3 regions of the Rhodococcus sp. MTM3W5.2 genome follow, and region 2 is predicted to be linked to each of the others. Evidence: riboswitches for the same ligand, from Rfam matches in the RefSeq annotation. Region 2 holds a riboswitch; each other region holds the start of a gene.
The links. Region 2 has a riboswitch for thiamine pyrophosphate ahead of BTZ20_RS07425 (TenA family protein). Riboswitches for the same ligand answer to the same signal wherever they lie in the genome.
Positions count from the first base shown of each region.

Region 1: linked by a shared signal. The riboswitch ahead of thiO (glycine oxidase ThiO) and the one ahead of BTZ20_RS07425 (TenA family protein) in region 2 are both predicted to bind thiamine pyrophosphate.
Region 3: linked by a shared signal. The riboswitch ahead of thiC (phosphomethylpyrimidine synthase ThiC) and the one ahead of BTZ20_RS07425 (TenA family protein) in region 2 are both predicted to bind thiamine pyrophosphate.

Region 1 covers NZ_CP019572.1:914,044-924,147, forward strand. Annotated here, with positions in the region: gene BTZ20_RS04345 (serine/threonine-protein kinase) at 1-2,177, opposite strand, end outside; gene BTZ20_RS04350 (glutamate ABC transporter substrate-binding protein) at 2,189-3,124, opposite strand; gene BTZ20_RS04355 (hypothetical protein) at 3,214-4,569, opposite strand; gene BTZ20_RS04360 (NUDIX domain-containing protein) at 4,738-5,631, shown strand; gene BTZ20_RS04365 (CPBP family intramembrane glutamic endopeptidase) at 5,758-6,513, shown strand; gene thiE (thiamine phosphate synthase) at 6,522-7,229, opposite strand; TPP riboswitch at 7,256-7,366, shown strand; gene thiO (glycine oxidase ThiO) at 7,363-8,430, shown strand; gene thiS (sulfur carrier protein ThiS) at 8,438-8,656, shown strand; gene BTZ20_RS04385 (thiazole synthase) at 8,649-9,419, shown strand; gene BTZ20_RS04390 (ABC transporter ATP-binding protein) at 9,528-10,104, shown strand, end outside.
Region 2 covers NZ_CP019572.1:1,614,828-1,624,931, reverse strand. Annotated here, with positions in the region: gene BTZ20_RS07445 (LysR family transcriptional regulator) at 1-246, opposite strand, end outside; partial or broken gene BTZ20_RS28960 (C4-dicarboxylate ABC transporter) at 338-766, shown strand; gene BTZ20_RS28955 (hypothetical protein) at 894-1,424, shown strand; gene BTZ20_RS07435 (hypothetical protein) at 1,472-2,323, opposite strand; gene BTZ20_RS07430 (metal-sensitive transcriptional regulator) at 2,771-3,040, opposite strand; TPP riboswitch at 3,151-3,247, shown strand; gene BTZ20_RS07425 (TenA family protein) at 3,216-3,947, shown strand; gene BTZ20_RS07420 (ABC transporter substrate-binding protein) at 3,944-4,966, shown strand; partial or broken gene BTZ20_RS07415 (ABC transporter permease) at 4,944-5,713, shown strand; gene BTZ20_RS07410 (ABC transporter ATP-binding protein) at 5,706-6,545, shown strand; gene BTZ20_RS27830 (hypothetical protein) at 6,639-7,112, shown strand; partial or broken gene BTZ20_RS07400 (MFS transporter) at 7,456-8,622, opposite strand; gene BTZ20_RS07395 (MarR family winged helix-turn-helix transcriptional regulator) at 8,763-9,197, shown strand; gene BTZ20_RS07390 (hypothetical protein) at 9,350-9,664, shown strand; gene BTZ20_RS07385 (FAD-dependent oxidoreductase) at 9,782-10,104, opposite strand, start outside.
Region 3 covers NZ_CP019572.1:928,082-938,185, reverse strand. Annotated here, with positions in the region: gene BTZ20_RS04470 (LytR C-terminal domain-containing protein) at 1-530, opposite strand, end outside; gene BTZ20_RS04465 (DUF3263 domain-containing protein) at 569-895, opposite strand; gene BTZ20_RS04460 (peptide deformylase) at 1,110-1,700, shown strand; gene BTZ20_RS04455 (GNAT family N-acetyltransferase) at 1,693-2,652, shown strand; gene BTZ20_RS04450 (exodeoxyribonuclease III) at 2,731-3,546, shown strand; gene BTZ20_RS04445 (hypothetical protein) at 3,543-4,142, opposite strand; gene BTZ20_RS04440 (methyltransferase) at 4,408-5,580, shown strand; gene BTZ20_RS04435 (hypothetical protein) at 5,600-6,259, opposite strand; gene BTZ20_RS29670 (GNAT family N-acetyltransferase) at 6,421-6,621, opposite strand; gene BTZ20_RS04425 (GNAT family N-acetyltransferase) at 6,946-7,278, opposite strand; TPP riboswitch at 7,434-7,541, shown strand; gene thiC (phosphomethylpyrimidine synthase ThiC) at 7,533-9,224, shown strand; gene thiD (bifunctional hydroxymethylpyrimidine kinase/phosphomethylpyrimidine kinase) at 9,235-10,074, shown strand.

The sequences.
Region 1 (10,104 bases), 700 kb from region 2:
GCGGTGCCGAGGACAAGCGTGCGCATCTGCAGCGCCCGACCCTCGTTGGGCGGCAACGCATTCACCCGGCGGGCGGCCTCCCTGATCGCGGTCTCGCGGATCTCCTCGATCGGCCCGCCCGAGAGCAGCGTGAGCACCGAGGTCATCCGGGCGACGTTGAAATGCCGTGAGCTCGGCGGCACCTGATCGAGAGCCGCGATCGCGCCGGTGGTGTCGCCCTTGTCGGCCAGCTGCCTGGCGAGCCCGAAGGCGGCGCTGACCATGCTGCGGTCCGTGCGCCATACCGTTCGGTAGTACTTCTCGGCGAACCTGCGCCACTGCTCGGGCTGGTCGGTGTCCCAGTGCTGCAGAATGAGTTCCGCGGTGGCGGCCAATGCCAGCTTCGGGGCCATCTCGCCGGGGAGCGCCTCGAGCACGGACTCGAATTGGCTCATCGCCTGCTCGTACTCGGCACCGAGCAGGGAGGCCATGCCGCCGTACCAGTCGACCCGCCAGTTCGATCCCTTTGCCGAGCTGAGCGAACCGAGCACCCGAGACGCCTCGGTCGCGTCGCCGAGGTCGAGGTGCGCCTTCGCCTCGGCCAGCGCGATCTCGGCCGTGAACCCGGCGCTGCCGTCCACCGTTCGCTCGAGCCCGTTCGCCCTGGCGTGGCGGATGGCGTCCAGGGTCTGATCCGGCTCGGCGTGCACCGCGGCGGCGAGCAGGGCTGCGCTCGGGTCAGACGGGTTGATCAGAGGAACGGCAAGCGCGGCCGTGATGTCGCGCCCCGACATGGTCGGCTCGTGCTTGCGGCCGTCGACATAGACATCGGTCTGCCGCACCGCCTCCTCGGTCCCGAAGGTGGTGCGTTGCGGGCTGAACAGTTCGGAGAGCCCCGGACGCTCCTCGTTGGTCTGCTGGGCCAGGACCTCGCGCAGCACCCCGGTGAGCTGGCTGGCCATCTCCTCCGCGGAGCTGAACCGGTGGTCGGGATCGGCGGCGGTCGCCCGCAGCAACAGCCGATGGAAGGACTCGTACTCGGCGATCAGCGGTGCCTGCTCGGGATCAGGCAGACCGTCGAGGTATTTGCCCTTGGCGGAAGGCATCTGGAGGCTGAGCACGGCGAGGGTCCGGCCGACCGTGTAGATGTCGGAGGCGACGGTCGGACCGGTCCTGAGGATCTCCGGCGCCTGGTACCCGGGAGTGCCGTAGAGGTAGCCGTAGTCCTCGATGCCGGCGACCGCGCCCAGGTCGATCAGCTTGAGCTGATCGTCGGTGATCATGATGTTCTCCGGCTTGAGGTCGTTGTAGACCAGGCCAACCGAATGCAGGTAGCCGAGCGCGGGCAGGATCTCGAGCACGTACGCCATCGCCTGTTCGACCGGAATCCGTTCCGGCCGTTTGTGAGTGCTGAGTACGTCGCGGAGCGAATGCCCGGCAACGTACTCCATGACGATGTACCCCATCGGGCTGCCGTCGGGCCGCGGATGCTCGACGAAGTTGTAGATCTTCACGATGCTCGGATGCGCCACCTCCGCCAGGAACTGCCGTTCGGCGAGCGCGACCGCCTGCGCCTCGGCATCCCCGAAGTGCAGCAGGCCCTTGAGCACCACCCAGCGGTCGCTGACGTTGCGGTCGATCGCGAGGTAGATCCAGCCGAGCCCGCCGTGCGCGATACAACCCTGCACCTCGTACTGACCGGCGACCAGATCGCCGGAACCGAGCAGCGGGGTGAAGTCGAAGATGGTGCCGCAGGAGGGGCAGATGCCGGCCGATGCCCCAGGTTCGGAGTGGCCCTTGCGGCCGACCGGCTTCCCACATTTCCAACAGAACCGCTTGTTCTCCGGCACGACGGGATCGGCCATCACCGCGTCGGCGGGCTCGACGGCGGTGACCGGCGGGACCTCGACCAGCCCGGCGCCGAGGCGGCGGCGCACGCTCGTCCGCGACCGTTGCGAGCGACTCCCGCGCCCGGTGGTGCGGGCGGGCGCGGTCGATTCCGGTGCGGTCGCCTGGGTGCGGCCGGACGCTTCCGGTGCGGAGGCCTGGGTCCGGCCGGAGACCTCCGGCGCGGAGGCTTGGGTCCGGACCGACGGCTCCGGCATCGACGCCTGGGTCCGCATCGACCGCTCGGTCGACGCGATCGGCGGCTCCGGGACCGACGGCTCCTGTCCCGGATCTCCTTGCGTTCCAGCCATTGTCTCCGCTTTCAGTCCAGGTAGTGCGGGACCGGTGGGCCCGGCGACGGCCCGAGTACTCTCAGCCACCGATCGTAGATCCGATTCCAGGTGCCGTCTCGCCGCATCCGCTCCAGGCTGCCGTTGACCATCCGCACCAGGTCGTCGTCCGACTTGTTGATCCCGATCCCGTACGGTTCCGAGCTCAGGCTCTCGCCCACGATCTCCAGGTACGGGTCCTGTGCCGCCAGGCCGGCCAGGATCGAATCGTCGGTGCTCACCGCGTCGACCTGACGCTGCTGCAACACCACCAGGCAGTCGCCCCAGTTCGGGACCGTCACCACCGTCGCCTCGGGTTGCACCAGCTGGATGCGATCGACGGAGGTGGTGCCCTCGGCCGCGCAGACCCGCTTGCCCGCCAGATCGGCGGCGCCGGTGATGCCGGACCCCTTGACCGCGAGTACCCGCTGCTGGGCCTCGAAGTACACCGTGGAGAAGTCGACCTTCTCGCGGCGCTCGCACGTGATCGTCATCGTCTTGACCACCGCGTCGACCGTGCTGTTCATCAGCGCCGGGATGCGACCGGCCGAGGGCAGGATGCGGAACTCCACCCGGCTCGGGTCGCCGAGCAGGTCGCGCGCCAGTTCGCGGGCGATGTCGGCGTCGAAGCCCTCGATGGCGCCCGTCGCCGGATCGCGGAAGCTGAACAGGTTGCTGCCGGTGTCGAGACCGACGACGAGTCTGCCCCTTGCCTGGATCTCGGCGAGGGAGGCGCTCGGCGGTGGCGGCTCGGGTGGGCCGCCGGGGAGGGGACGCAGGCTCGCCGTGGGGTCCCCACAGTTCGCCGCGTTCGTCGGAGGCCCCGTCGGCGGCGGTGCGATCGTGGCCCCCTCGGGCAGGGGAGGTTCGGTGTAGCCGCCGGTGTCCGCGACGATGCCCGGCTGGGCCTGCGTGCAGCCGGCCGTCATCAGGGACGCGGCGACGAGCAGGGCGGCCCCAGCGGTCCGCCATCCCGGTCGCGCCGGACGCCGCCCGGCCGATCCGAATGCAGGTCTCGTCACTGGTACTCCCGAAGCCGTGGCCACAGGCCGACCCCGACACCGGCCGCGGCCACCGCAGAGAGCACGAGCGCACCGGTTCCGAGGCCGTACAGGGTCGAGTGGGCGCGGTCGATATCGGCGCGCAGCTCGCTGCGGGTCGTCATGATGGCGTCGTCGAGCGCGGCATCGGCCCTGGCGAAGTGTGCCGTCGAGTCCTCCTCGCCGGGGCCGGTGACCACGGCAGCCGCCCCGGCCCAGTCGCCGTTGTCGAGCAGGCGCTGCACCCGCTCGTGCGCGGCGGACCAGTCCTTCCCGGCCTCGGCGGCCTGGCTGACCAGATCGATGGCCACCTTCACGCGGCCGTCGTTCGGGTACTCGGCCAGGATCTCTTCGAGGCGTGCCAGGTGCGTCCCGAACGCCTCCGCATAGCCGCCCTTCACGTCGCGGCGGACGAGGCCGAGGGTCTCGTCGGCCCTTGCCTGCTGCGCGAGGATGCGCCCGGTGGTCAGCTGCATCAACGGTCGGGCGCCCTGCTCCAGGGCCCGTCCGGTGGACGTCGAGGAGATCAGCCCGGCGATCAGCAGCCACCCGAGCAGTGCCGCGATCGCGACGGCGGACAGGATCAGTCCCGGGTTCAGCATCCGCCGGGTCCATCCGGCGAGCAGGACCAGGCCGACGACGAGGGCGATCAGCGACAGCAGGAGCAGGCCGATCGCCAGCCAGGGCGGGGTGGCGAACTCGTCCTGGTTCTGCACGACGGCCTCCGCCTGCTGGCCGTGCAGTTCCTCGGCGATCGGGAGCAGGGTCGACTGCATCATGGACGAGGCCTCGCGCAGGTACGCGGTGCCGACGGGATAGCCGCTGCGGTTGTAGGACCGGGCCGTCTCGATCAGGCCGGTGTAGACCGGCAGCCCGGTGGACAGCTCGGTGAGCAGCCGCTGGCCCGACGCGTTCGTCTCGATGATGCCGCTCGACGCGCCGATCAGGTCGGCTGCCGCCTCGCCGATCGACTGCGTGTACCGGTCGCGGACCACGGTCGGTTCGATGCCGCCGAAGATGAACGCGGTGGTGGCCGCGGCGTCCGCGATCGAGAGGGAGCTGTAGAGGTTCTGGGTGGCGTTCGCCTGGGGCTCGACCTGGTTGAGCAGCGTGTCGAGGGTGCGCTGCCGGTCCGCGACCTGGATCGCGGCGACGGTGCCCGCGACCAGTGCCACCACGATCAGCGCGGTCCCGAGCGCGAGCAGCTTGGCGGGGGTCGTCCTGAGGAACTCGGACAGCCGGGTGTATCGGCCATGGGGATCGGCAGACCCGACGGACCGCGGCGCGAGATCATCGCCGAGCGGTTCCGTCGACGGTGCTTCCCGAACGGCCACCACGCACCCTTCCCAGCTGGCCCGGATGCCAGTCAAGGGGAGCATATAAGCAGTAACTGAGCTTTGTTGTGCGTGACTGGCCTAAGTTCGGTCGTGAACGAGTTGACGAGGCGCGAGGGACCGCGTGGGGTGCGACGTGGCCGGATGTGGGGCAGGTGAACGAAGTCGATGCGCGGTGACGGGGACGGCTGGGCCAAGAGCGATGACGGAATTCGGCATTGGGGCAAATTCGGCGCGGCGGGGCTGCTACTCCGCGCTCCCGCGGCCGACGGAACCCCGACCGTGCTCCTGCAGCACCGCGCCCAGTGGAGTCATCAGGGCGGCACCTGGGCGCTGCCCGGCGGTGCCCGCGACAGCCACGAGTCGACCGTCCACGCCGCCATCCGCGAGGCCGAGGAGGAGGCCGGTATCCCCGGCTGCGAACTGAGGGTCCGTGCGGAACGGGTGACCGCCAACGCCAGCAGCGGGTGGAGCTACACGACGGTGATCGCCGACGCGGCAGGTCCGCTGACGACGGTGCCGAACGGTGAGAGCACGGAACTGCGCTGGGTGCCCGAGGGCGAGGTGTCGGGGTTGCTGCTGCACCCGGGTTTCGCGGCGAGCTGGCCGCAGTTGAGGAGCACGCCGGTCCGGCTGCTGCTGGACACCGCGAACGTGCTGGGTTCGCGGCCGAACGGATGGTGGAGGGACCGGGCGGGGGCGACCGGCGAACTGCTCGCCGCGCTGGCGGCGACGCTGCCGAGGACCATCGAGCTGCCGGACGGCGGATTCGGCTGGCTGCCGCGGATCGAGGCTGTCCTGGAGGGTCAGGCGCGCACCGTCACGGCGGTGGACGCCCGGGTGCCCGTGCACGTGGCCGCGGGCAGCGGGGACGACGAACTGGCCCTGCTGGCGGGCACCGAGCTGGCGATGGCCGCGGGCGGCGGCATCGGCCACCCGGCCTTCGGCGGCGTCGATCAGCACCTGACCGCCGTGGTCACCGCGGACCGTGGGCTGCGCGAGCGCCTGCCGGAGACGGTCGTGCAGCTGTCGCCGTCGACCGTGCTGGGGTGGCTGGACTGAGTCGTGCCCTCCTGGCGGGTGGAAACCCAGGACAAAGTGGTTGCTTTGGTCGGCGCCATCGTTCGAATTCGTCTAGCTTTCAAGTGATCTGAGTCCTCTCGGTCCTAGCAGAAGCTGGAGCGCGATATGACCTACGACGACCCGACCGCGACAGGTGTCGAGGCGGCCCCGCCCGCTGCGACCCCGAACCCCGATTTCCCCTACTACAACGGGATTCCCCAGACCATCACCGGCAGGCAATGGTGGATCATCACGGGCGCCGTCGCGGTCGGGTTCTCATTCATCATGTTCTGGCCCTTCGGCGACGCCTGGAGTCACTGGGTTCCTGCCCTCGCGCTCCCCGCGATCCCGCTGCTCGTGCTGCGCCACTTCGCGCCGGACCACTGGACGGCGATCTTCCGCCGGGTCGGGGTCCGTGACGTTCTCCTGATGGTCGGGATCTTCGTCCTCAACTTCCTCGTGACCATCGGTGTCGGGGCGCTGCTGACGGCGTTCACGGACGCCGAGGCCAACCCAGGCGCCGACGGCCTCGCCGATGCGTCGACGACCGAACGGATCCTGTTCTTCATACAGGCCATCCCGCAGTTGCTCGGCGAGGAACTCCTGACGATCCTGCCTCTGCTGGGGCTCATGTACTACTTCTACACAAAGCTGAAGTGGTCGCGGAGGACCGCGATGATCCTGGGCTGGCTGATCACTGCGGTGATCTTCGGGGCCGTCCACCTGCCCACCTACGACTGGAACGTGGCCCAAGCCCTCATCGGTATCGGAATCGCGCGGCTGGTCCTGTCCCTCGCGTTCCTCATCACCAAGAACATCTGGGTTTCCACGGGCGCCCACATCCTCAACGACTGGGCGATCTTCGCAGGCAGCATGTCCTGACCGGGGTGCTAGCGGCGGACGGCGTTGCGGGACAGCGCTTCGGCCAGCGAACGGGCCGCCGCCTGTGGGTCGCGCGCCTCGGTGATCGCCCGCACCACCACGATGCGCTCGGCCCCGGCCTCGAGGATCTCGGGCAGCCGTTCCTCGTCGATGCCGCCGATCGCGAACCACGGGCGGGTCGGGTGCGAGTCGGCGGTCGAGCGGACCAGGTCGATGCCCGAGGCGGTCCGGCCGGGCTTGGTCGGGGTGGCCCAGACCGGCCCGGTGCAGAAGTAGTCGACGTCGTCCTCGATGGAGGCGAGCTGTGCCTGCGCGCGGCTGTGCGTCGAGCGGCCGATCACCACGTTCGGGCCGAGGATCCGGCGGGCGTAGTGCACCGGCAGGTCGCCCTGGCCGAGGTGCAGGACGTCGGCGCCCGCGGCCAGTGCCAGGTCGGCACGGTCGTTCACGGCGAGCAGCGCGCCGTGCCTGCGAGCGGCCGCGGCGAGCTCGGCCAGCGCGCCCAGCTCCTCCTGGGTCTCCATCGGGCCGAGCTTCCGCTCGCCCGCCGACCCCTTGTCGCGCAGCTGGATGATGTCGACGCCGCCGGACAGCGCGGCCTCGGCGAACTTCGCGAGGTCGCCTTTGTCGCGTCGAGCGTCGGTACAGAGATACAGACGGGCGGTGGCGAGGCGTTCTCGAGGGGTGAGGTGCCTGCCGGAATGCGAGGGGTGCACGCTCTCAACGGTAGTCTCTACGCAGAGAGAAGTGACACGGGAGTCCCGGCGAACGCGGGGCTGAGAGGGGGCCGCGAGCCCCGACCGTCATACCTGACCCGGATCATGCCGGCGCAGGGAGTGAGGTGGAGTAGTGAGCAGAACCGTCGCGGTGATCGGTGGCGGCGCGATCGGTCTGTCGATCGCGTGGCGTGCCGCCCAGGCAGGCTGGAGCGTCACCGTCCACGATCCGGCGCCCGCATCCGGGGCGTCGTGGGTGGCGGGCGGGATGCTGGCACCGCTGTCGGAGGGCTGGCCGGGCGAGGACGCGGTCCTGCAGGTCGGGGCAGCCTCGCTGGCCCGCTGGCCCGACTTCGGCGCCGAACTCGAGACCCTGTCCGGCGAAACGTTGTTCACCTCCCATGGCTCGCTCACCGTCGCGCTGGACGCGGCCGACGCCGCGGACCTGCGGACCGTGGCCGAGTGGATCGCCGGCCAGGGCTACGAGCTGGAACTGCTCTCGCGCGCGCAGATCCGGGCCGCTCAACCGTCGCTGGCCCCCAACATCCGGCTGGCCCTGCTCGCCGCCACCGAGTCCGCCGTCGACAACCGCGCGCTGATCGCGGCACTGCGGTCGGCCTGCGTCGCGGCGGGGGTGGAGTTCGTCGCCGAGGCGGTCACCGATCCAGGGGCGTTGGCCGCCGACCAGGTGGTGGTGTCCGCCGGCACCGCGTCCGCGCGGCTGTGGCCAGGGCTGCCGGTCCGGCCGGTCAAGGGCGAGATCCTGCGGTTGCACCGCAGGCCAGGGGTGGCGCCCGCCCCGACCATGACCATCCGCGGCAGCGTGCACGGGCGTCCGGTGTACCTGGTGCCGCGCGGCGACGGCCTGGTGGTCGGCGCGACCCAGCACGAGTCGGGGGAGGACACCCAGGTCACCGTCGCCGGGGTCCGCGACCTGATCGCCGACGCGCAGACGCTGATGCCGAGCATCGGGGAGTACGAGCTGCACGAGTGCGCCGCCGGACTTCGCCCGATGAGCCCCGACAACCTGCCGATCATCGGCCGGGTGTCGGACCGGGTGGTGCTGGCCACCGGGCACGGGCGCAACGGCGTGCTGCTGACCCCGCTGACCGCGGACGCGGTGGTCGCCGAGCTGGACGGCGCGCCGTTGGCGGAGGCCAAGAGCGCCTCCCCGGAACGTTTCACCTTCAACGATGAGTGAGGACTCGATGACGAACACACCGGTGAACATCGGGATCACCGTCAACGGCGAGGACCATCAGCTGTCCGAGCCGCTGACCGTGGCCCAGCTGCTGGAGCACCTCGGCCTGCCCAGCAAGGGCATCGCGGTCGCGGTGGATGGTGCGGTGTTCCCGCGGGCATCATGGGACACCCCGGTCGGCAAGGGCTGGGAGATCGAGATCCTGACGGCGGTGCAGGGTGGCTGAGCCGTTCGCCGCAGATCGTCTGACCATCGCCGGTCGCGGCTTCGGCTCCCGATTGATCATGGGCACCGGTGGCGCGGCGAACCTCGCGGTGCTGGAGGAGGCGCTGGTCGCGTCCGGCACGGAGCTGACCACCGTGGCGATGCGCCGCGTCGACGCGGCGGGCGGCACCGGGGTGCTCGACCTGCTCCGCAAGCTGGACATCGCCCCGCTGCCCAACACCGCCGGCTGCCGCGGCGCCGCCGAGGCGGTGCTCACCGCACAGCTCGGCCGGGAGGCGCTGGAGACCGACTGGGTGAAGCTGGAGGTCATCGCCGACGAGCGCACCCTCCTGCCCGATGCGATCGAATTGGTATCTGCCGCAGAACAACTCGTCGACGACGGATTCATCGTGCTGCCGTACACCACCGACGATCCGGTGCTGGCCCGGCGGCTCGAGGATGTCGGGTGCGCGGCGGTGATGCCGCTCGGTGCGCCGATCGGGACCGGACTCGGCATCTCGAACCCGCACAACATCGAGATGATCGTGGCGGCGGCCGGGGTCCCGGTGATCCTCGACGCGGGCATCGGCACCGCGAGCGACGCGGCGCTGGCCATGGAGCTCGGGTGCGACGCCGTCCTCCTCGCGACCGCGGTGACCAGGGCCAAGGACCCGGCGCTGATGGCATCGGCGATGGCGTCCGCGGTGACCGCCGGTTACCTGGCCCGTCGCGCCGGACGGATCCCGAAGCGGTTCTGGGCACAGGCGTCCTCACCCGACCTCTGACCCCGACCGACCGCCGCGCACCCTCAGGGTCGGGTCATCCCTAGGTATGACACGGGACGCGACCTGCGGGCGATGTGCGCGGGCCCGGACTGAGGAATCCTTCACGTCATGATTGAAGTGAGGGGTTTGACGAAAGAGTTCGGGCCCACGAAGGCGGTCGAAGACCTGACCTTCACGGTTCAGCCCGGCATGGTGACCGGATTCCTCGGACCGAACGGTGCCGGTAAGTCCACGACGATGCGGATGATCCTCGGCCTCGACCGGCCGACCGCGGGAACCGCGCTGATCGACGGCAAGCCGTACCACGACCTGAAGCAGCCGCTCCGGACCGTCGGCGCGCTGCTGGACGCGAAGTGGGTGCACCCCAACAGGTCCGCGAAGGCGCACCTGCAGTGGATGGCGGCGTCCAACGGGATCCCGATGTCCCGTGTCGACGAGGTGCTGCGGCTGGTGGGCCTGACCGAGGTCGCGGGCAAGAAGGCCGGCGGGTTCTCGCTCGGCATGTCCCAGCGGCTCGGACTGGCTGCCACCCTGCTCGGTGACCCGAAGGTCCTGCTGTTCGACGAGCCGGTCAACGGGCTCGACCCCGAGGGCATCGTCTGGATCCGAAAGTTCATGCAGCGCTTGGCGGCCGAGGGGCGCACGGTGCTGGTGTCCAGTCACCTGCTCTCCGAGATGGCGCTCA
Region 2 (10,104 bases):
GGCGGCGGCGAGCGTGCCGGCCGCCCACTCCAGCACCAGCCCGCCCTCGTAGGTCGGGGTGACACCGGTGGTGGCACGGTCGAACACCCTGATCCCGAGCAGCCGTTCGGCCGAACGGATCCGGGCGCTGACGGCCTGTTGGCTGAGTCCGTGTTCGCGACCCGCGGCCCCCATACTGCCGAGCCGGGCGACGGAGACCAGGACGTCGAGGGCGGCGAGTTCGGGGACGCGCGGGGACAACGGCATACCAACAGAATAGGCCGCCACAACCTGCAGTTGTGACAAGCCAACGACAAGCCGTCTACCGGCGCCGACGTCCGGACGGCAGTCTTTAATCATGCTCACGACCGCCCCCGCCCCCGCCACAGCCGCCCGCCGCAGCCCCGCGTTGGCACACCTGACGCCGAACTGGTTCGCGGTGGTGATGGGCACCGGGATCATCGCGGTGGGCGCGGCCTCGCTCCCGGTGGATCTGCCGGGCCGCGACTCGATCGCGCGGGGCTTCTGGGTGCTGGCGACCGCCGCGTTGCTGCTCCTCTCGGTCGCCTTTGCGGCCCACTGGATGCGCCATCGCGAGCAGGCACTCGGCTACGCACGCAACCCGGCGATGGCCCCCTTCTACGGCGCACTGCCGATGGCGGTACTGACCGTGGGCGCAGGCACCGCCGCCGTCGGCACCGAGATCTTCGGCCCGTCGGCCATCGTGGTCGCCGCAGCCCTGTGGGCGCTCGGCACCGTGGCCGGGGTTGCTGCGGCCGTCATCGTGCCGCCGCGCATGTTGTCCGGCGGCACTCCCAGTCCCGTGTGGCTGATGCCGGTGGTGCCCCGATGGTGTCCGCCGCGACCGGGGCCGCGCTCATCCACCACCTGCCGGAGGGCAGGCCAGGCTCGCCATGCTGCTCGGCTGCTACGCCCTGTTCGGGATGGCGCTGACCGCGGCCATCGTGACCATGACGTTGGTGATCGGGCACCTCGCCCGCACCGGACTGCCCGCCGTACAGGCCATCCCGACCATGTGGATTCCGCTGGGCATCATCGGGCAGTCGATCGCCGCCGCGAACATGCTCGGCCGCGTCTCCGACACCGCGGTCTCGTCCGAGGCAGCCGCCGGGCTCCGCGCGTTCGGCATCGCCTACGGCACCGTGATGGCGGGTGTGGGCGTGCTGGTCCTCGGGTACGCCTGCCTGCTCACCGCAAGGGCCGCCGGCCGCGGGCTCCGCTTCTCGATGAGCTGGTGGAGCTTCACCTTCCCGCTCGGCGCCTGCGCCGTCGGCGCCGGGGCGCTGGGGATCGCGACCGATTCCGTTGCCGTCCAGTGGCTTTCCGTGGCCATGCTCGCAGTGCTGCTCGGCATCTGGGCCGTGGTCGCAGCCAACACCGCGCGCGGGGTGTGGACGAGAGCACTGTTCGTCCCCGTCCCCTGAGCCCGTCGCGCGCCGCCGTCAGAGCAGGAACACCAGCACCGCGCCGATCAGGGCGACCGCCGCGATGAGCGCGAGCGCGCCTGCCAGCAGCAGTGGCCTGCCCCTCCCGAGGGGGCGTCGGCGTCGGGGTCGTCTTCCGGATCGCCGTCCGTGTCGACGTCCCGAACGGCCTGGATCGCCCCGACCGCGGACGCGGTGAGCAGGCTCGACCGTTCGTGGGCGTCGGTGACCTCGCGCACCTCGCGCACCGAACCCGGGATCGCGCTGATCACCTCGGTGACGTCGTACGACGGCGGCAGGCCGATCCGTCGGATCGCCATCGCCGGGGTCTGGAATCCGGCAGCCAGGATCGCCGCACCCAGCGCGGCGGCCTGCTCCGGGCCCGGGCCCACCACGCTGTGCACCCCCAGCCGGTCGGTCAGCGCGGTCGCGACGCCCTTCATGGCAACAGTGTCACGCGCCACCAGTCCGTCCCCGGTCACGATCACGGCGTCGAGGTTCGAGGGCAACCAGCCGAAGGCTCCGAGCGCGGTGGAGAGCTGCGCGGTCGGCGACGTCCCGCTGCCCGCGGGGAACCGGAAGGAGCGACCGACCAGGACACCCGAGCGCACCAGGCTCACGGTCGTTCCCGCGTCGTCCGCGTGATACGTCCCGATCAGCTGGCCCGGCGTCTCCGCGACCTCGGATTCGAACCAGGCACACGTCGCCTCCGCGTCGGACACCAGCGTGATCTGCGGCATGCCGCCGTAGTCGAGCGATTCACGGAGGTCCGCCACGGACTCGGAGTCCCAGTTGGACGGGTAGGTCGCCCAGACGTGCGGCGTGCCGCCGTCCCGACCACCGTGGTCCGGCAGCGGCTCACACTCGTGCAACAGGCTGCTGATCGCCGTCGCGACCACGTCCTCCGCCCGATACCGGGTGCCGTCGCTCGCCGCGACCCCCTCGGGTCGCCGACCCTCGACAGGAACCCGGACAGCGTGTGCTCCGTCCCACCGTCCTGCCCGACACCGCCGAGCACGGTGCTCCCGTCGGAGCCAACATGCAGCACCGTGTCGCGGACGATGACTATGGGGTCCGGGGTTCCCACGCCGTTCGACGCGATCACCGTGTGCGACACGATGCTGCCCACCCTGAGCCCAATTCCCACGGACACGCCAACACCTCATTCGGTATGAACAGATCACCGTCCACGCGCCGAATCATTCAGCGCGCGGCCGGGTTACATCTTGCTATGCCGACGTTCAGGTGGGCGCGCGACACGACGGCCAGAGCGTCCGGTTCCCATTTTTTGCGACGCATCGAGCGGGCGCTCCGGGTCCGAGGACCGCCGGCCCCGCGGCGCGGGATCAGGCCAACGCGAGGAAGAGCTTCTCGAGCTCCGCCTCGGTCATCGGCTCCTGGTTGTCTCGATTGGTTCCGGACAGGCAATCGCGCAGGCCGGTCGCGACGATCTTGAAGCCGGCGCGGTCCAACGCCCGCGAGACCGCGGCGAGCTGGGTCACCACGTCCTTGCAGTCGCGGCCGCTCTCGATCATCGAGATGACGCCCGCCAGTTGGCCCTGCGCGCGCCGCAGCCTGTTGAGCACCAACGCGATGCTCTCCTCGTCACCCGTCATTGCGCCACTCCCTGTTCTCACGTCCGGATTCGTCAACTCCGATGGTACCCGCCGGGGTATCTGAGCGCGGGCGGGTGCGGCCCTGGCCTGCACAGATGCTAATGTCGCCGTGTTGAGACACGGGGTGCTCCGCAAGTCGCGGGGCTGAGAGCAGACCCGAGAACCTGGCCAGGTAATGCTGACGAAGGGATGTCATGGCTTCGCATACGCCCACCACGGGGGTACCGACCGCTTCACCGAACACCTGTGGGATCACACCAAGGCGCTGCGCGTCGCGATCGACGAGCTGGAGTTCCTCCGCCGTCTCGGCGACGGCAGCCTGCCGCTGGACGTCTTCCGCTTCTACGTCGAGCAGGACTCGCTGTATCTGAGCGGGTACGCCAAGGCGCTGGCCATCCTCGCCTCGCGGGCACCCGACCCGGCGTCCGCCGCCTTCTGGGCCACCTCCGCCGCCAGCGCGGCCGTGGTCGAGACCTCCCTGCACGAGGATCTGCTGTCGGGCGGGGTGCTGCCGCCCGCCGAGCAGGAACCCCGGCACTCCCCGACCTGCCTCGGCTACGTCTCGTACCTGATCGCGGCCGCGGCCACCGAGCCGTACCCTGTCGCGGCGGCGGCGATCCTGCCGTGCTTCTGGATCTACGCCGAGGTCGGGCGCGACCTGGCCGCGAGCGCGGCGAAGGTGCTGGCCGCCGATCCCGGACATCCCTACGCACAGTGGGTGTCCACCTACGACGCCGAGGAGTTCCAGACCTCCGCGGCGACCGCCCGCACCCTGGTCGACGCGGCCGCGGCCGCCGCCACACCGGGCGAGCGCGAGGCGATGGTCGAGGCATTCACCGTCGCGACGCGGTACGAACTGCTGTTCTGGGACACCGCGCTCCACCCGCAGCCCTGGCCCGCGCCGTGAGCGCCCGGATCCGCCGCGCGCTCGCGGGCGCCGTCGTCGCGCTGTCCTCACTGTCGTTGCTCACCGCGTGTGGCTCCGACACCGACTCCGGGGAGACCATCCGGTTCGCCCTCGACTGGACGCCGAACACCAACCACACCGGGCTCTTCGTTGCGCAGCAACAGGGGTACTTCGCCGACGTCGGGCTGGACGTGGAGGTGTTGCCGTACAACAACACCGCGGTCGACACCCTCGTCGACTCCGGCAACGCCGAGTTCGGGATCAGCACCCACGACGCGTCGACGTTCTCCCGCGCCTCCGGCGCGCACACCGTCTCAGTCCTCGCACCGCTACAGCACTGGGCGACCGCGATCGGCGTCCGCGCCGACCGGGCCGACATCGTCAGCCCCAAGGACCTCGACGGCAAGACCTATGCCGGGTTCGGCGATCCGGGCGAGAACGAGACGCTCCGCCAGGTGATCCGAAACGACGGTGGCACCGGCGATTTCAACTCGGTCACCCTCGGCACGTCCGCCTACGAGGCCGTCTATTCCGGCAAGGCCGACTTCACCGTCTCGTACTTCGCGTGGGAGGGCATCGAGGCCGAACATGCGGGCACCCCGATGCGGTACTTCCGCTACACCGACTACGGGTTCCCCGATGCATACGCCATCGTGGTCGACGGCAACGAGGACTGGCTCGCATCGCACCCCGAGCAGGCCGGCAAGTTCGTTCAGGCGCTGCAGCGGGGCTACCAGTTCGCCGCGGACAACCCGGACGAGGCCGCGAAGATCCTCATCGAGGCCAACCCGGGCGCCTTCAACGACGAGTCACTGGTGATCGAGAGCCAGCGGATGCTCGCCTCGCAGTACATGAAGGACGCGACCGGGAAGGTCGGCACCCAGACCCTGCCGCAATGGGCAGGCAACTCCGGATTCCTCTACCAGCACGGACTGCTCGCCGGCCCGGACGGCAACACGTTGACCACCGAACCCGACTGGTCGACGTACTTCACCAATGACTACCTCGGCCCTTCGTAGACTGACCCCCGCCCTGGTGGTGGTGGCGGCGCTGGTCGTCGCCTGGCAGGTCTATGTCGATGTCAGCGGGATCCGTCCGCAGCTGCTGCCCTCACCGGTGCGCGTCGCGCAGCAGGGCTGGGGGCACCGCGAGGAGATCGCCGTGCACGCGGGCGCCACGCTGACGGTGACCCTGATCGGGTTCTCGGTGTCGCTGGTCCTGGCGTGGGCGCTGGCGATCCTGGTGGATTTCTCGCCGTGGCTGCGCCGCGCGTTCGTGCCGTTGTTCGTGGCCTCGCAGACGCTGCCGATCATCGCGATCGCCCCCTGATGATCATCTGGTTCGGGTTCGGTCTGCTGCCGAAGGTCCTGGTGATCGCCCTGGCCACCTTCTTCCCGATGGCGATCGGGCTGATCGAGGGCTTCGCCTCGACCGAACGGGAGGCGGGCGCGCTGCTGCGCAGCATGCGCGCCTCGCGCTGGCAGGTGTTCCGGTATGTCCGGCTGCCGTCGGCGCTGCCGCGGTTCTTCACCGCGCTGCGGATCGGCATCACCTACGCCGTCGTCGGCGCGGTGTTCGCCGAGTACGTCGGGGCCAGTAAGGGACTCGGCATCTACATGAGTCTGCAGAAGAACTCGTTCCGCACCGATCTGGTGCTGGCCGCGGTGCTGGTCACCGCCGTCATCAGCATCGCCCTCTACCTGCTCACGTTCGCGGTGGAGCGGGTCGTCGCCCCGTGGTCCCGGATGGAGCACGGCCATGGGTGAGGCACGGGGATCGAGGATCGCGCTAGAGGCGATCACCAAGTCGTATCCGCTGCCCGGCCGCGGCGGGGGTACCGCCCATCGACGCGGCACCGGTTCCCGCCTCGTGCTGGACCGGGTGTCCTTCGACGCCGCCCCCGGCGAGTTCGTCTCCGTCATCGGCCCGAGCGGCTGCGGCAAGAGCACGGTGTTCAACATCCTCGCCGGGCTGGACTCGCCGGACTCGGGCCGGGTGCTCGTCGGCGACGGGGCCGCGTCGGGAACTCCGCACTGCGCATACATGCCGCAGAAGGATCTGCTGTTCCCGTGGCGAACGGTTCTCGACAACACCGCGCTCGGGCTCGAGGTACAGGGGATCGACAAGCGGGAGGCCAGGCGCCGCGCCCGCGAGCTGTTCCCGATCTTCGGCCTGGCCGGGTTCGAGGATGCCCGCCCGTTCCAGCTGTCGGGCGGGATGCGCCAACGCGCCGCGATGTTGCGCACGGTCGTCCAGGACCGCGAACTACTGCTGCTCGACGAGCCGTTCGGTGCGCTCGATTCGCTGACCCGCACCGAGATGCAGGACTGGCTGCAGCAGGTGTGGCAGCGATACCGGTGGATGGTCCTGATGATCACGCACGACATCCGCGAGGCGGTCTACCTCTCCGACCGGGTGATCGTGCTGTCGGCCCGGCCAGCCACCGTGCGCCGGGAGGTGCGGGTGGACCTGCCGCGGCCCCGTGAGCTGTCCGTCGTCACCTCGCCCGAGTTCGTCGCACTGGAGCAGGAGCTGCTGGAGGTGCTGCACGAGGAGTCGCGCCGCGCGCTCGCCGAACAGGAGTCCGCGCCGCGATGACCCGCGGGCCTGGCGCCACCGACGCGCTGCGGCCACACTGGAGTTGACTCCCGGGGCGACGACGAGCCGGGGCGACACCGCAGGAGAATTGCCATGGGTAGCAGGGGACCGTTCGGCATCGATCCGGAAGACATAGAGCGCATCGCCCGCGAGGCCAGTGCGGGACTGCGCGACGCGGCCGAGAAATTCGGCAGGTTCCTCGACGATGCGGGCATCCCCTACTCGCACTCGTTCAATGTGGGAACCAGCACGTCCTGGCCCCGACCGCGACCGGAGACCACGGGTGATGCCGGCGACGGCGTGTGGGCCATCTACACCGTCGACGAGGACGGGTCCGCCCGGGTGGACCAGGTGTTCGCGACGGAGCTCGAGGCGCTGCGGATTCACAAGAACAACACCGACCCGCGGCGGCTGGTGCGGTTCCTGCCGTACGGGGTGACGGTGAGCGTGCTCGACGAGGACACCGCCGATGCCTCCGGCTCTGCGGCCTCTGCGGCCTCGGCTGACTCCGCGGACGAGAACCCGACCGGCGACACCGGCCGGGCACCCACCGACGACGAGAGCTAGCGTCGCGTCGGCTTGTGCGCAGGGGTCCCCGGGCGGTCACCCGGCGGCCCGGGCCTGCTCGTAGAGCGGTGTCGCGAACACTCCAAGCCGGTCGCTTTGTTGCTGGCGTGCTGCGGCGGTGTCGACCGCATCGGCGATTCTTGTCGATGTCATTGTCATTCCCCTTTGCCGGGCACGTGAGCATGCGCAGCACTAGGGCGACAATGAGGCCGCCGACGGCGCAGATCGCAACTGCGAGAAAGCCTGCACTGACGCCATCGAGAGTCGCCGCTGCGGCGGCATCGGGGTGGTCCCTGATGACGATGGCCATGGTCGTTCCAACGACGGCGATTCCGAGTGCGCCGCCAGTCTGGTTGAAGGTGTTGAGCAAACCGGAGCCGACACCCGAGTCCTTGAGCGCGACATGGCTTGCGCCGATTCCGTAGAGCGGGACGAAGGCGCTGGGCAGTCCGGCGCCGATGATGGCGAGCAGTGCGATCACTGCGGCAATGTTGTCGATTCCGGTGGCTAGAGCCGCGGCGCCGATCAGCTGTGCGGCGACGCCACCGAGGTATACACGGGCCGGGCCTTGGCTGGCGATGATCTTCGGTAGGACGACCGCTACGACGAGGGAGGCTAGTCCCATCGGGAGCAGGCTGAGGCCGGCGAGCAGGGGGCTCATCGCGTGGACGTCCTGGAAGAAGATGCTGCCAAGGTAAGAGCTGCTGATCATGACCGCGGCCGCGAGCATCAGACCGATGCTTGCGGCGAGGTAGGTCGGGATACGGAGGAGGGAGAGAGGCAGGAGCGGATCAGCGGATCGGGCTTCCAGGGCGCCGACGGCGCCGAGAATCACGACGGCGATCGTCAGGAAGATCCACACGTTGGGTTCGTCGGGCCCGTTCTGCAGTTCGATCAGGGCGTAGGTCAGGGCGGCTAGGCCGCCGCTGACCAGCACTGCGGTCGGGAAGCGCAGTGGGCGGACATCGGCGGTGCGCATCGGCGGGACCACGCGGTATGCGGCGATCGCGGCGCCAATGGCGAAGACCACGTTGATCAGGAACACCCACCTCCAGCTCAACAGATCGACGATCAGGCCGCCGAGTACGACGCCGAGGGTGGCGCCGACCACTCCCAGACCGCTCCAGGCGGTCAGTGCGATGCGGCGCTGGTTGGCCGCGACATAGGTGGCAACCACAATTGACAGCGCGGCGGACGACAGAACGGCTGCGCTTGCGCCCTGGGCGATGCGGCCGGCGATGAGTGAGGCGGCGTTGGTCGATACGCCGCACCACACGCTGGTGGCGGCGAACAGGGTCAGTCCTGCGACGAAGGCCCGGCGGCGGCCGAGGATGTCGGCCACGCGTCCGCCGAACAGCAGGAGGCTGCCGTACATCAGGACATAGCCGCTGATCACCCATTGGAGTGCGGCGGTGGTGGTGGACAGATCACGCCCGATGCTCGGGACGGCCACGTTGACCACGGTCGCATCGAGCATGACCATCAGCTGCGCGATTCCGATGACGGCCATAGGGGCCCAGCCAATGGAGGCGTTTTCGGACTCTTCTGCACTGCTCAGGTGGATTGCATTGGTCATGAGGAGCTCCTTTCGGACCTAAATATAATGCATGTGCATGCATTGTAACTAGGGAGTTGAGGTACCCTGTCCCGGTGGAAGAGGACATCTTGTTGGCGGACCGCTGGCTAGCCCTTGTGCGGGCCTGTGAAGCATCGACCGCGCGGATCGAGCGGGCCCTCGCCCGCGACCACCACCTGTGCGTCAGTGCCTACGAACTCATGGAGCGCATGAATGCCGCCGGCGGCTGGGTTCGAGTCACGGACCTCACCCACAACGTCTCACGAAGCCAGTCCCAGGTCTCGCGGCTGATCACTCAGATGCTCGACGCCGAGTACATCGACCGCGAGCGGGATCCCGCCGATGCCCGTGGTTCCCGTGTGCGCCTCACTTCAAGCGGTAGAAGAGCATTCCGCAACGCCACCGACACGGTAAACAGTGAGCTTCGGCAAGTGGTCAACGAAGACCAACTCACCGCTCCCTTCTGGAGGACCGCGAGTGAGTCTGCGTTCACCGCGCAGCCGAGGTAAACGCCCGGTGGCCAACCCCGCGGCCTCGATCTTCGAGTGCGAGGGACCTCCGCGCCCGGGCGAGACACCGCGTGGCCACACGTGCAGCAGGTGCTTCCACTCGCCGCCGACCTGAAGGCAGTCAACAGCGAACCACCCTCCCCCAGCACCCGGTGGAACTCGGCGAGCACCGACGGCAGTCGCTCGGGCGGGTGTGGATGATCGAGCATGAGGCAGGTGCCGCCGACCTCGCCGCCGTCCGTGAGGTTCAGCGCCGTGATCGTCCCTCGCCGAAACGCAGGACCGGGTGGTCGCGGCGGGCCACGGCCACCATCGCGGGTGACAGGAAGGCCGAACACGCTGAGCCCCAACGAATGCAGGTGCCGTCACCGGCCCGGCCCGCACCCGAAATCAGCCAGGGGCCTTTTCTCGGCCTGCACGAGCTCGGCGAAGGAGGCGAGCATGGCGCGATCGTACGGCTGGTCTGACAGCAGCGCGCGGACCAGTCCGCGTAGTCCGCCGCCACGATGTCGTGGCCGTCCGGGTCTCGGTCAGCTAGGACTGTTCGGCCATTCCCAGCACCATGCTGTCCTGTACCGACACCGCTAGACGAACTCGGCGACCGGCGTCCGCCCGGCCTGCCAGGTGCGGTAACCGCCGTCCAGGTTGCGCACGCTGCGCCCGAGCTGCCGCAGCAGCTGGGTCGCCGTGTGGCCGCGCTGACCGACCTGGCAAACCGCGATCAGCTCACCCTCCGGCAATTCGGCTGCGCGCGAGCGCAACTGGTCGAGCTCGATGTTGACCGCGCCGGGGATCGACCCCAAAGCGAACTCGGCCGGGGTGCGCACGTCCACCAGCACCGCACCGGCCTCGACCAGCGCGGGCAGCTCGTGCCATTGCACCGTGGCGGTGGTGCCGGTGCGCAGGT
Region 3 (10,104 bases), 690 kb from region 2:
CTCGTGATGCCGGGGAACCGCGGCTCGGCGGACACCCCGAGCGTCGCGGCGATCTCCGTCGCGGCCGCCTTCTCCGCAGGCGACGAAGCCGAGTAGTACACGGTGGTCGAGCTCACGGAGCCGTCGCTGTAGTTGCCGGTCTCGCCGACGGTCCAGCCATCGGACTCGATGGTCCTGGCGGTCTGCGCGGCCAGGCCGCTGACCGTACTGTTGTTGAGCACCCGGACCGACACCGCCGATTTGTCCAGCACCGGCGCGGTCGTGGTGGCGGCGGCAGCCGTTGTCGACGTGATCGCTGCGGGCGGCCTGGCCGAGGTGACCGCGGCAGGCGGCTTGGCGGAGGTGACCGACGCGGCCCCGTTGCCCGCCACCCGCGCCACGCTCGAGGTGGTCTCGGGCTGCTCCGACTCGGAATCGTTTCCGGAGAGCGCCATGGCGCCGATGCCGGCAAAGGCGATCGCGAGCGCAATCAGGACCATCGCGAACGCACGCAGCGGCGGTCCGCTCGGTGGCTGCTCAGGAGTGCTCACTCGAATGACCTTAGATCCCGCGCCGCGTCCGCCGACACCTAGGTGATGTCGAATCCGAGGCGACGTGCGGCGCGCGCCTTCTGCCTACTCGCCCTCAGCCGGCGCAATCGCTTGACCAACATCGGGTCGGCTGCGAGGGCCTCGGGGCGGTCGACCAGCGCGTTCAGCACCTGGTAATAGCGGGTGGCGGACATGTCGAAGAGTTCCTTGATGGCCTCTTCCTTGGCGCCCGCGTACTTCCACCATTGGCGCTCGAAGGACAGGATGTCGTGGTCGCGGCGGGTCAGTCCGTCCTCGCCGATCGCGTTCGCGTCTTGCGGGTCGGTCTGCTCGGAATTCCGGTTACGCGCCGCTGCCCCGTCCATCTCACTCCCTCAACTTCGAGCTCTCGCCCAACGCCACTGCTCTCGCGTGATGCATCGAAACCAAAGTTCCCCGACGACCCGGCTGGCTTCACGATTACCGGGCAACGAATTACATATCTGTTCTTCCGGGGATTATTCAACCATGATCCGCACGGGCGCGGCCTGGTTGCGGTGCTGGCGCGTCGCGTACGGGCGCCCCACTATCCTTGCTCAAATGGCAATACTTCCGATCCGGATCGTGGGCGATCCGGTGCTCCATGAGCCCACGCGGCCCGTCACCGAATCGCCGGCGGAAATCGCCGAGCTGATCGCTGACATGTACGAGACGATGGACGTCGCGAACGGCGTCGGCCTGGCGGCGAATCAGGTCGGCGTCCCGATGCGACTGTTCGTCTACGACTGCCCCGACGTCGACGGCGACGGGAACTCGATCCGCCGTCGCGGCGCCGTGGTCAACCCGGTGCTCGAGACCTCGGAGATCCCCGAGACCATGCCGGACCCCGACGACGACGAGGAGGGCTGCCTCTCCGTTCCCGGCGAGCAGTTCCCGACCGGCCGCGCCGACTGGGCCAAGGTGACCGGCACCGAGGCCGACGGTTCGCCCGTGGAGATCGAGGGCACGGGGTTCTTCGCCCGGATGCTCCAGCACGAGGTCGGACACCTCGACGGGTTCCTCTACGTCGACGTGCTGATCGGCCGCAACGCCAGGGCCGCGAAAAAGATCATCAAGCGCTCCGGTTGGGGCGTCCCGGGCAAGAGCTGGGTGCCGGGCACGGTCGAGGATCCCTTCGGCCACGATGACTGACATCGTGCTCGGTAGCCGGGTGGTGTTGCGATACGAATTGCCGCCCGGCTACCCGCAGCCCCTGACCGACATCATCGGGGAGTTGGTGTCGCTCACACCGGCCGTCGTGGTCCGCGCCCCTGACGGACGAGTGGTGCAGGTCGTCCCCGACAAGGTCGTCGCGCTCAAGTCGATCGGTGCCCGACCGATCCTGAGCCGCGAGATCCGCGCGCTCGAGCTGGCCGCCGCCGATGGCTGGCCCGGCCTCGAGCAGAGCTGGATCAATGGCTGGCTGGCCCGATCCGGCGGCGGGTTCACCGGCCGCGCCAACTCGGCGTCTCCCCTCGGGAAGGCCGACCGGATCGGCGACCTCTACAGCGGCGACACCCTCGAGCGCCTGCAGAAGTGGTACGCCGACCGCGATCAGCCGCTGCGATTGTTGCTGCCGGACCGCCTCGGCAACGCCCCCGCTGACTGGGAGACCTCGGACGAGGTGCTGGTGATGGCCGCGGAGATCGCGAACCTCACGCTGCCCGACGGCGATTCGCTGGTGACGGTGTCCGGCGAACCGGACGATCAGTGGCTGCCGCTGTACGACCACAACGGGGCAAAGCTGCCGGACTGTGCCCCGGAGGTGCTCGGGTCGGTCCGCGACGGCGAGCTCGGCTTCGGCCGGCTCGGCAGCCCGAGCACCGAACTGCTCGCCATCGCGCGGGCCGCCGTGACCGAGGCGCCCGACGGCCGACGCTGGGTCGGACTGAGCGCGGTGGAGGTGGCGCCCGCCCACCGCAGGCGCGGGCTCGGGATGCTGATCTGCGCGGAGATGATCCGCTGGGGCCGCGACCGGGGCGCGACGCACGCGTACATCCAGGTGGTGGCGGACAACGAGGCGGCGATCGCCCTGTACCGCACGATGGGGATGCTCGACCATCACCGGTACCGCTACGCGGCGGCACCCGGCACCGCCTGGTAGCCGCACGAGTGTCCACGAACGACGGCGCCCTCCGGACCCACCGGGGGGCGCCGTCGCCGTCGCACTAGGCTGCCTCGAATGCGATTGGCGACGTGGAATGTGAACTCGGTCCGGGCCCGCACCGACCGGGTCGTGGACTGGCTGGTGCGCACCGACACCGACGTGCTGGCGATCCAGGAAACCAAGTGCCGTGACGACCAGTTCCCGACGGAACGGTTCACCGAGCTCGGCTACGAGGTGGCCCACGTCGGACTGAGCCAGTGGAACGGCGTCGCGATCGTCTCCCGCGTCGGGCTCGAGGACGTGCAGGTCGGCTTCGAGGGACAGCCGGGCTTCGCCAAACCCGCGGCGGACACTCTCGACATCGCGACCCCGGTCGTCGAGGCCAGGGCCATCGGCGCCACCTGCGGCGGGGTCCGGGTGTGGAGCCTGTACGTGCCGAACGGGCGCGAGCTCAGCGACCCGCACTACGCGTACAAGCTGGACTGGCTGGCCACCCTGCGCGACGACGCCGCGAAGTGGTTGGCGCAGGACCCCAGCGCCCAGATCGCGCTGGTCGGCGACTGGAACGTGGCACCGACCGACGAGGACGTCTGGGACCCGGCGCTGTTCGAGGGCAAGACGCACACCTCGCAGCCGGAACGCGACGCCTTCGACGCCTTCCAGGACGCGGGCTTCGCCGACGTCGCCCGCCCGTTCACCCCCGGCCCCGGCGTCTACACGTACTGGGACTACACGCAGCTCCGGTTCCCGAAGCGTCAGGGCATGCGGATCGACTTCGTGCTCGGCTCCCCGGCGCTGGCCGAACGGGTCTCCGGCGCGTCCATCGACCGCGAGGAGCGCAAGGGCAAGGGCGCCAGCGACCACGCCCCGGTCGTGGTCGAGCTGGACTAGCCGGAGACGCGGCGAGCGCGCAGCAGTTCGGCGGCCAGCCACAGCGCGCCCGCCGCCACGAGCACCCCGTGCGCGACGCGCATCCACGGGCTGCCGAAGAACTGCGGGATGAACAGGGCGAACCCGACCGCGAGCGGGACCCCGCTCCATCGGGCCAGCGCCCCGGACCGCCAGATCCCCACCGCCGCGGTGACCGCGCCCGCGGCGACCAACAGCAGCCCGATAGTGAACATGGCCATCTGGGTGCCGCCGCCGCGAACGCCGTCGACCAGGTCGAGCAACTCGGGCGTCCCGTCCGCGACCGCGCGCCCGCCGATCGCGTGCAGGCCGAAGTCCTCGGCGCCGTAGTAGGGCAGGGTCAGGCCGACCCCGACCCAGGTCAGCACGGTCGCGGCGATGCCGGCACGGTCCCCGTCGGTGCCGCGGAGGATCTCCCGCAGCGCCTGCACGGCGAGGCCGAGCAGCAGGAACCCGATCATCCCGAAGAAGTGCGCCGCGACCCACGCACCGGACGCGTAGGCCCGCGCGCCGTCCATGGTGGTCTGGTTCAGGTAGTCCGAGTAGGGCCGGACCGCGGGGTAGAGCAGGAACAGCACCCCGCCACACCGAACAACGCCGCCGCCGCGACCCGTGCGCGATCGGTACCCACCCGCTGTGCCGTGTCGATCATGCTTGCCTCCTCAATTACGAGAGCAGCGCTCTCTCTTATGAGCAGTGTTCACCACCATGCCGGAGAAAACAAGAGCAGTGCTCTCAAATTTCGGACGCTCCCCCGCCCGGTCTACGATTCATCCACCGTGTCCGCCCGGTCCGGGCGTGCTTCGCAGGCGTCGCGCCGCCCCCATTCGCTAGGAGTCCGCCGTGGAGACCCCGCGCGATCAGCCACACCGCACCGAGGTCGAATGGTTCGAGGCCGGCGAACGCCATGCGGCGCCGTGGCGGTCCAACAGCAGCGTCAAGCCGCCGAAGAAGGTCGAGACCTTCGGCGACGAACTCCGCGCCGACGATGCGATGCGGCTCGCGTCCGAGGGCACCGCGATCCTCTGGCGCGGCGACTTCCTCGGCGCCAGGCAACTGCTCGACGCGCTCAAGCGCCGGCTCGACCGGCAGCAGGTCAAGCCCGATCCCGACCTCGCCGTGACCTTTCACCGGCATCGGCAGGCCAGGGCGCACCGCACCCGCATCCTGAGCATGATCCTGATCGAACTCGGCACGGACTTCGGCATCGACCTCCGCCGCGCTCCCGACATCAGGGACGCGTGCCGGGAGGCGTACGGCGAGGCGGCCGAGCCGAGCGTGGCCTCCCTGCAGGAACTGCTCGGGGCGGTCGGCGCGCACGAGTGGCGGCGGCGCGGCGTGCTGGTCCCCGCCCTCGGGGCACGGATCCACCCGCACTACGGCGTGTTCGCTCCCACCAGGAACGAGTACGTCGACCTGGTCGCGGAGGCGCAGTTGCCCACCGCAGGAACGGCATTCGATCTCGGCACCGGGACCGGCGTGCTGGCGGCCGTGCTGGCACGTCGGGGCGTCGAACGGGTGGTGGCCACGGACATCGAACCCCGCGCGGTGGCCTGCGCGACCGACAATCTGCAGCGGCTCGGCCTCGCCGACCGGGTGGAGCTGGTCCGCACCGACGTGTACCCGGCCGGCACGGCAGACCTCGTGGTGTGCAACCCGCCGTGGGTGCCCGCCGCCCCGACGTCCTCGATCGAGCTGGGCGTGTTCGACCGCAAGGGGCACATGCTCGCCGAGTTCATCCGGGGCCTGCCGGATCATCTCAACCCCGGCGGCGAGGGCTGGCTGGTGCTCTCCGACCTGGCCGAGCGCCTCGGCCTGCGCACACGAGCACAGCTGACGGACCAGTTCGAGCAGGCGGGCCTGACGGTGCTGGGCCGCACCGACACCCGGCCGAGGCACCCGCGCGCGAGCGGCGCCCGCCCGGAGGGACGCGGAACGGACGGACGCGACCCTCTGGCCGCCGTCCGCGCTGCCGAGGTCGTCTCACTCTGGCGACTCGCGGTCCGCGCGCACTGACGCGCGGACCGGCGATCACCTAGCGGACGAGCTCCCTGACCAGGCCGTCCGCGCAGCCTCCCGCGAAGCCTGTCACCGCACCCGAGGCGGCACCCACGGCCACTCCGCCGACCAGCCCGGCCGGACCCGCGGCCACACCCGCGGCGGATGCCGCGGTCACGGCGCCGGACAGTGCTCCCGCGATCGCGGGCTTCACGCCGGACTTCACGCACTCCTCGGCGAAGGCACCGGCCTGGTTGACGACCTCCGCCGCCACCACGACCCCGGCGTCGATCGCGGTGTCGACGACCGCCGACACGACCTTGCCGCCCTCGGCGATGGAATAGGTGATGCCCTGGATCGCGCCGTCGACCTCGATGCGCAACGGGAGGTTCTCCAGGACACGGCCCGCCTCGTTCACCGCGGCGATGGCGTTCGTCTGGGTGTCCCGGACGAACCGTCCGGACTCGAGCTTGATCTGCGCGGTGCTGGCCTCGACCTGGGTCGCGACGAACTTGGCGAACTCCCGGATCGGGCCCGCCTGCGCGGGCGGCGCGACGGCCACCGAGGCAAGTGCGAACCCCGCGACGCCGAGCGCGACGGCCAGCGAGGCCGTCCCCGCCCTGACATCGGCCGGGATCCCGGCCGCTCGAGCCGACCTGCCCTGGGCGCCCTCGCGCACGTCAGCAACGATCGTCATTCTTCCCCCAGTTACACGGCGCGTCGATACGCGAAGCGATGAGATGACGCCCGCAGCCGCGGTGCCGGGGGAAGCCGAAATCTGTTTCGGATGCCCGTTTTCCAGCCCCGACCGCCACGGGTCAGGGGAAGCATAGGGTCAGTGCCACTCTCCGTGTCGGACTACGGCGAATTCGGGGTCGGGCTGAAGTCCTCGTCGACGATCAGGTCCAGTTCCTCCGGGTGGGCGCCCAGGTAGCGCTGCACATACGTGCAGACCGGCCGCAACCGCCAACCGCGTTCCCTCGACAGCGCCAGCACGTCGCCGACCAGCACGGCGGCCCAGCCGCGACCGCCGTATTCCTCCTTGACGACCGTGTGCATGAGCGCGACCACCTCCCCGCGCCCGCCCGTGAACTCGGTCGAATCCCCCCGCCGCGATAGCCGAGGATGCCGATCAGTTCGTCGCCGACCCAGAGGTCGAAGCGGGCGTGCGAGGGGTTGTCCACGACGCGCGCGAGCGCCGGGTTCGCGAGGACAGGGGCGGGCGCAGTCACCACCGCTGCCGGGACGGGAGGTCGCTTGAAGATGTGAGACACCTCACCATGGAAGCAGTCCCGCCCCGGCCCAGTCGCCCGATTTGGGGCCGATGGTGCGATTTGTTGCCCAGTCACCATCGAATCGTGGCCGAATCGGCACCCGAAGTTCTCACACGGGGACGATGAGGTCCCGGTACTCGGGGTTGTCCGCGACGAATCGCTGGAGATAGGTGCAGACCGGCCGGATCTTCCAGCCGTAGCCCCGCGCCGCGTCGAGGGCCCGGCGCACCATCACCGCGGCGAGCCCCCGGTGACCGAAGTCCTCGACGATCACGGTGTGCATGAAGGAGACCACCGGCGTCGCTGCCGAGGATCGCTTCGCGCTCCGTGTGTCCAAGTCGTAATAACCGAGAATGCCGACGAGGTCCCCGTTGAGCCTCAGCTCAAACCGGTTCTGACCTGCATTGTTCGTCACCTCTGCCGTCGGCGATTCCGTGATCATGTGCCCGTCTCCTTGCCCGATCCGTAATCACAATGTGATTTACGCCACTATAGGCACGCGGTCGCTCCTGCGCCGGCGATTTGCGCCAAGAAGTCTCCACGGCCCGCCCGCGCTCGACCGCTCACGCGCGGTGCCCTAGGGTCGTGCCCGACAACTACACAACCCACGGGGGCTCGCACCAGCGGGCTGAGAGGACGGCTAGGGCCGTCGACCGTTGAACCTGACCGGGTAATGCCGGCGTAGGGAGAGCACGCATGAGGGACACCTCTGTTTCCGGAACCACCGTCACCACCGTCACCACCGGCCCCATCGAGGGCAGCAGCAAGCAGTACCTGACCGTCGACGGGCTGTCCGTGCCGGTCCGTCGGGTCCACCTGACCAACGGCGAACACCTCGACCTGTACGACACCTCTGGCCCGTACACCGACGCGCGGGCGACCATCGACCTCGAGGCAGGCCTCCCGAAGACCCGCGACGGCTGGGTCAAGCCGGAGGCCGTCGACATCGGCGGCAGCGGCGGACCCAATCTCGCACGCACCCAGCTGGCATGGGCCCGGGCCGGGATCATCACCGCAGAGATGCGCTATTGCGCTGCCCGCGAAGGAGTTTCGGCCGAGATCGTGCGCGAGGAGGTGGCCGCTGGACGGGCCGTCATCCCCGCGAACCACAAACATCCCGAGTCCGAACCGATGATCATCGGCAAGCGGTTCCTGGTGAAGATCAACGCGAACATCGGGAACTCCGCGGTCACCTCCTCCATCGCCGAGGAGGTCGAGAAGATGGTCTGGGCCACCCGATGGGGCGCGGACAACATCATGGACCTGTCCACCGGCAAGGACATCCACCAGACCCGCGAATGGATCCTGCGCAACTCGCCGGTGCCGGTGGGCACGGTGCCGATCTACCAGGCACTGGAAAAGGTGAACGGGGACCCGACCGCACTGACGTGGGAGATCTACCGCGACACCGTGATCGAGCAGTGCGAGCAGGGCGTCGACTACATGACCGTGCACGCCGGGGTGCTGCTGCGGTACGTTCCGCTGACCGCCAAGCGGGTCACCGGGATCGTCTCGCGCGGCGGCTCCATCATGGCGGCCTGGTGCCTGGCACACCACCGAGAGTCGTTCCTGTACACACACTTCGAGGAACTCTGCGAGATCCTGCGCGAATACGACGTGACCTTCTCGCTCGGCGACGGGCTGCGTCCCGGGTCGATCGCGGACGCCAACGACGAGGCACAGTTCGCCGAGCTGCGAACCCTCGGCGAACTGACCAAGATCGCGAAATCCCATGGCGTGCAGGTGATGATCGAGGGCCCCGGGCACGTCCCGATGCACAAGATCGTGGAGAACGTCCGACTCGAGGAGGAGCTGTGCGAGGAGGCGCCGTTCTACACCCTCGGCCCGCTCGCCACCGACATCGCGCCCGCTTACGACCACATCACCTCGGCGATCGGCGCGGCCATGATCGCGCAGGCTGGTACCGCGATGCTCTGCTACGTGACACCAAAGGAACACCTCGGCCTGCCCAACCGGGACGACGTGAAGGTCGGCGTCATCACCTACAAGATCGCCGCGCATGCCGCCGACCTCGCCAAGCAGCACCCGCGGGCCCAGGAGCGCGACGACGCGCTGTCGAGGGCACGCTTCGAGTTCCGCTGGCGCGACCAGTTCGCGCTGTCGCTGGATCCGGACACCGCCCGCGAATACCACGACGAGACCCTGCCCGCGGAGCCGGCGAAGACCGCGCACTTCTGCTCGATGTGCGGGCCGAAGTTCTGCTCCATGCGGATCTCCGCGGACGTGCGCGAGTACGCCGAGCAGAACGGGCTCGAAACGCAGGAGGACATCGACCGGATGATCGCCGACGGCATGGCGGAGAAGTCCTCGGAGTTCGCGGACCACGGCAACCAGGTCTACCTGCCCGTCGTTCCTGCCGGTGGATAGGCTCGCACGCGTGAATTTGCTGCCGCTGACCCCGGACGGACAGACCCCGATCCGCGTCCTCACCATCGCCGGAACCGACTCCGGCGGCGGTGCGGGCATCCAGGCCGACTCCCGGACGATGGCCATGTGCGGCGTGCACGCCTGCGTCGCCGTCGCCGCGGTGACGGTGCAGAACTCGGTCGGGGTGAGCGGCTTCCACGAGATCCCGCCGCAGATCGTCGCCGACCAGGTGCGGTCGGTGGTCGGCGACATCGGAGTCGGGGCGGCCAAGACCGGGATGCTCGCGTCCACCGCGATCATCGAGGCCGTCGCGGAGGTCTGTGGTGAGGTGGGCATCGGGCGCGGGCATGCGGTGCCGCTGGTCGTCGACCCGGTGTGTGCGTCCATGCACGGCGATCCCCTGCTGCACGCTGAGGCGCTCGACGCGGTCCGGCACACCCTGATCCCGATCGCCTCGCTGGTGACGCCGAACCTGGACGAGGTCAGGCTCATCACCGGGATCGACGTGGTCGACGACGTCTCCGCCCGTCGGGCCGCCGAGGCGCTGCACGGGCTCGGGGCGCAGTGGTCGCTGGTCAAGGGCGGGCACCTGCGCACCTCGACCTCGAGCACCGACCTGCTCTTCGACGGCGATGTCTTCCACGAGTTCACCAGCCCGCGGATCGACACCGGGAACGATCACGGCGGCGGGGACACCCTGGCCGCGGCGATCGCGTGCGCGCTGGCAAACGGGTACTCGATGCCCGAGGCGGTCGCGTTCGGCAAGGAGTGGGTGACGCGATGCCTGGCCGCGTCATACGACCTGGGCGCCGGCCACGGTCCGGTCTCCCCGCTCTGGCGCCTGCACTGACGCGTCTGTGCGCGTCGCCCCTCCCGAACC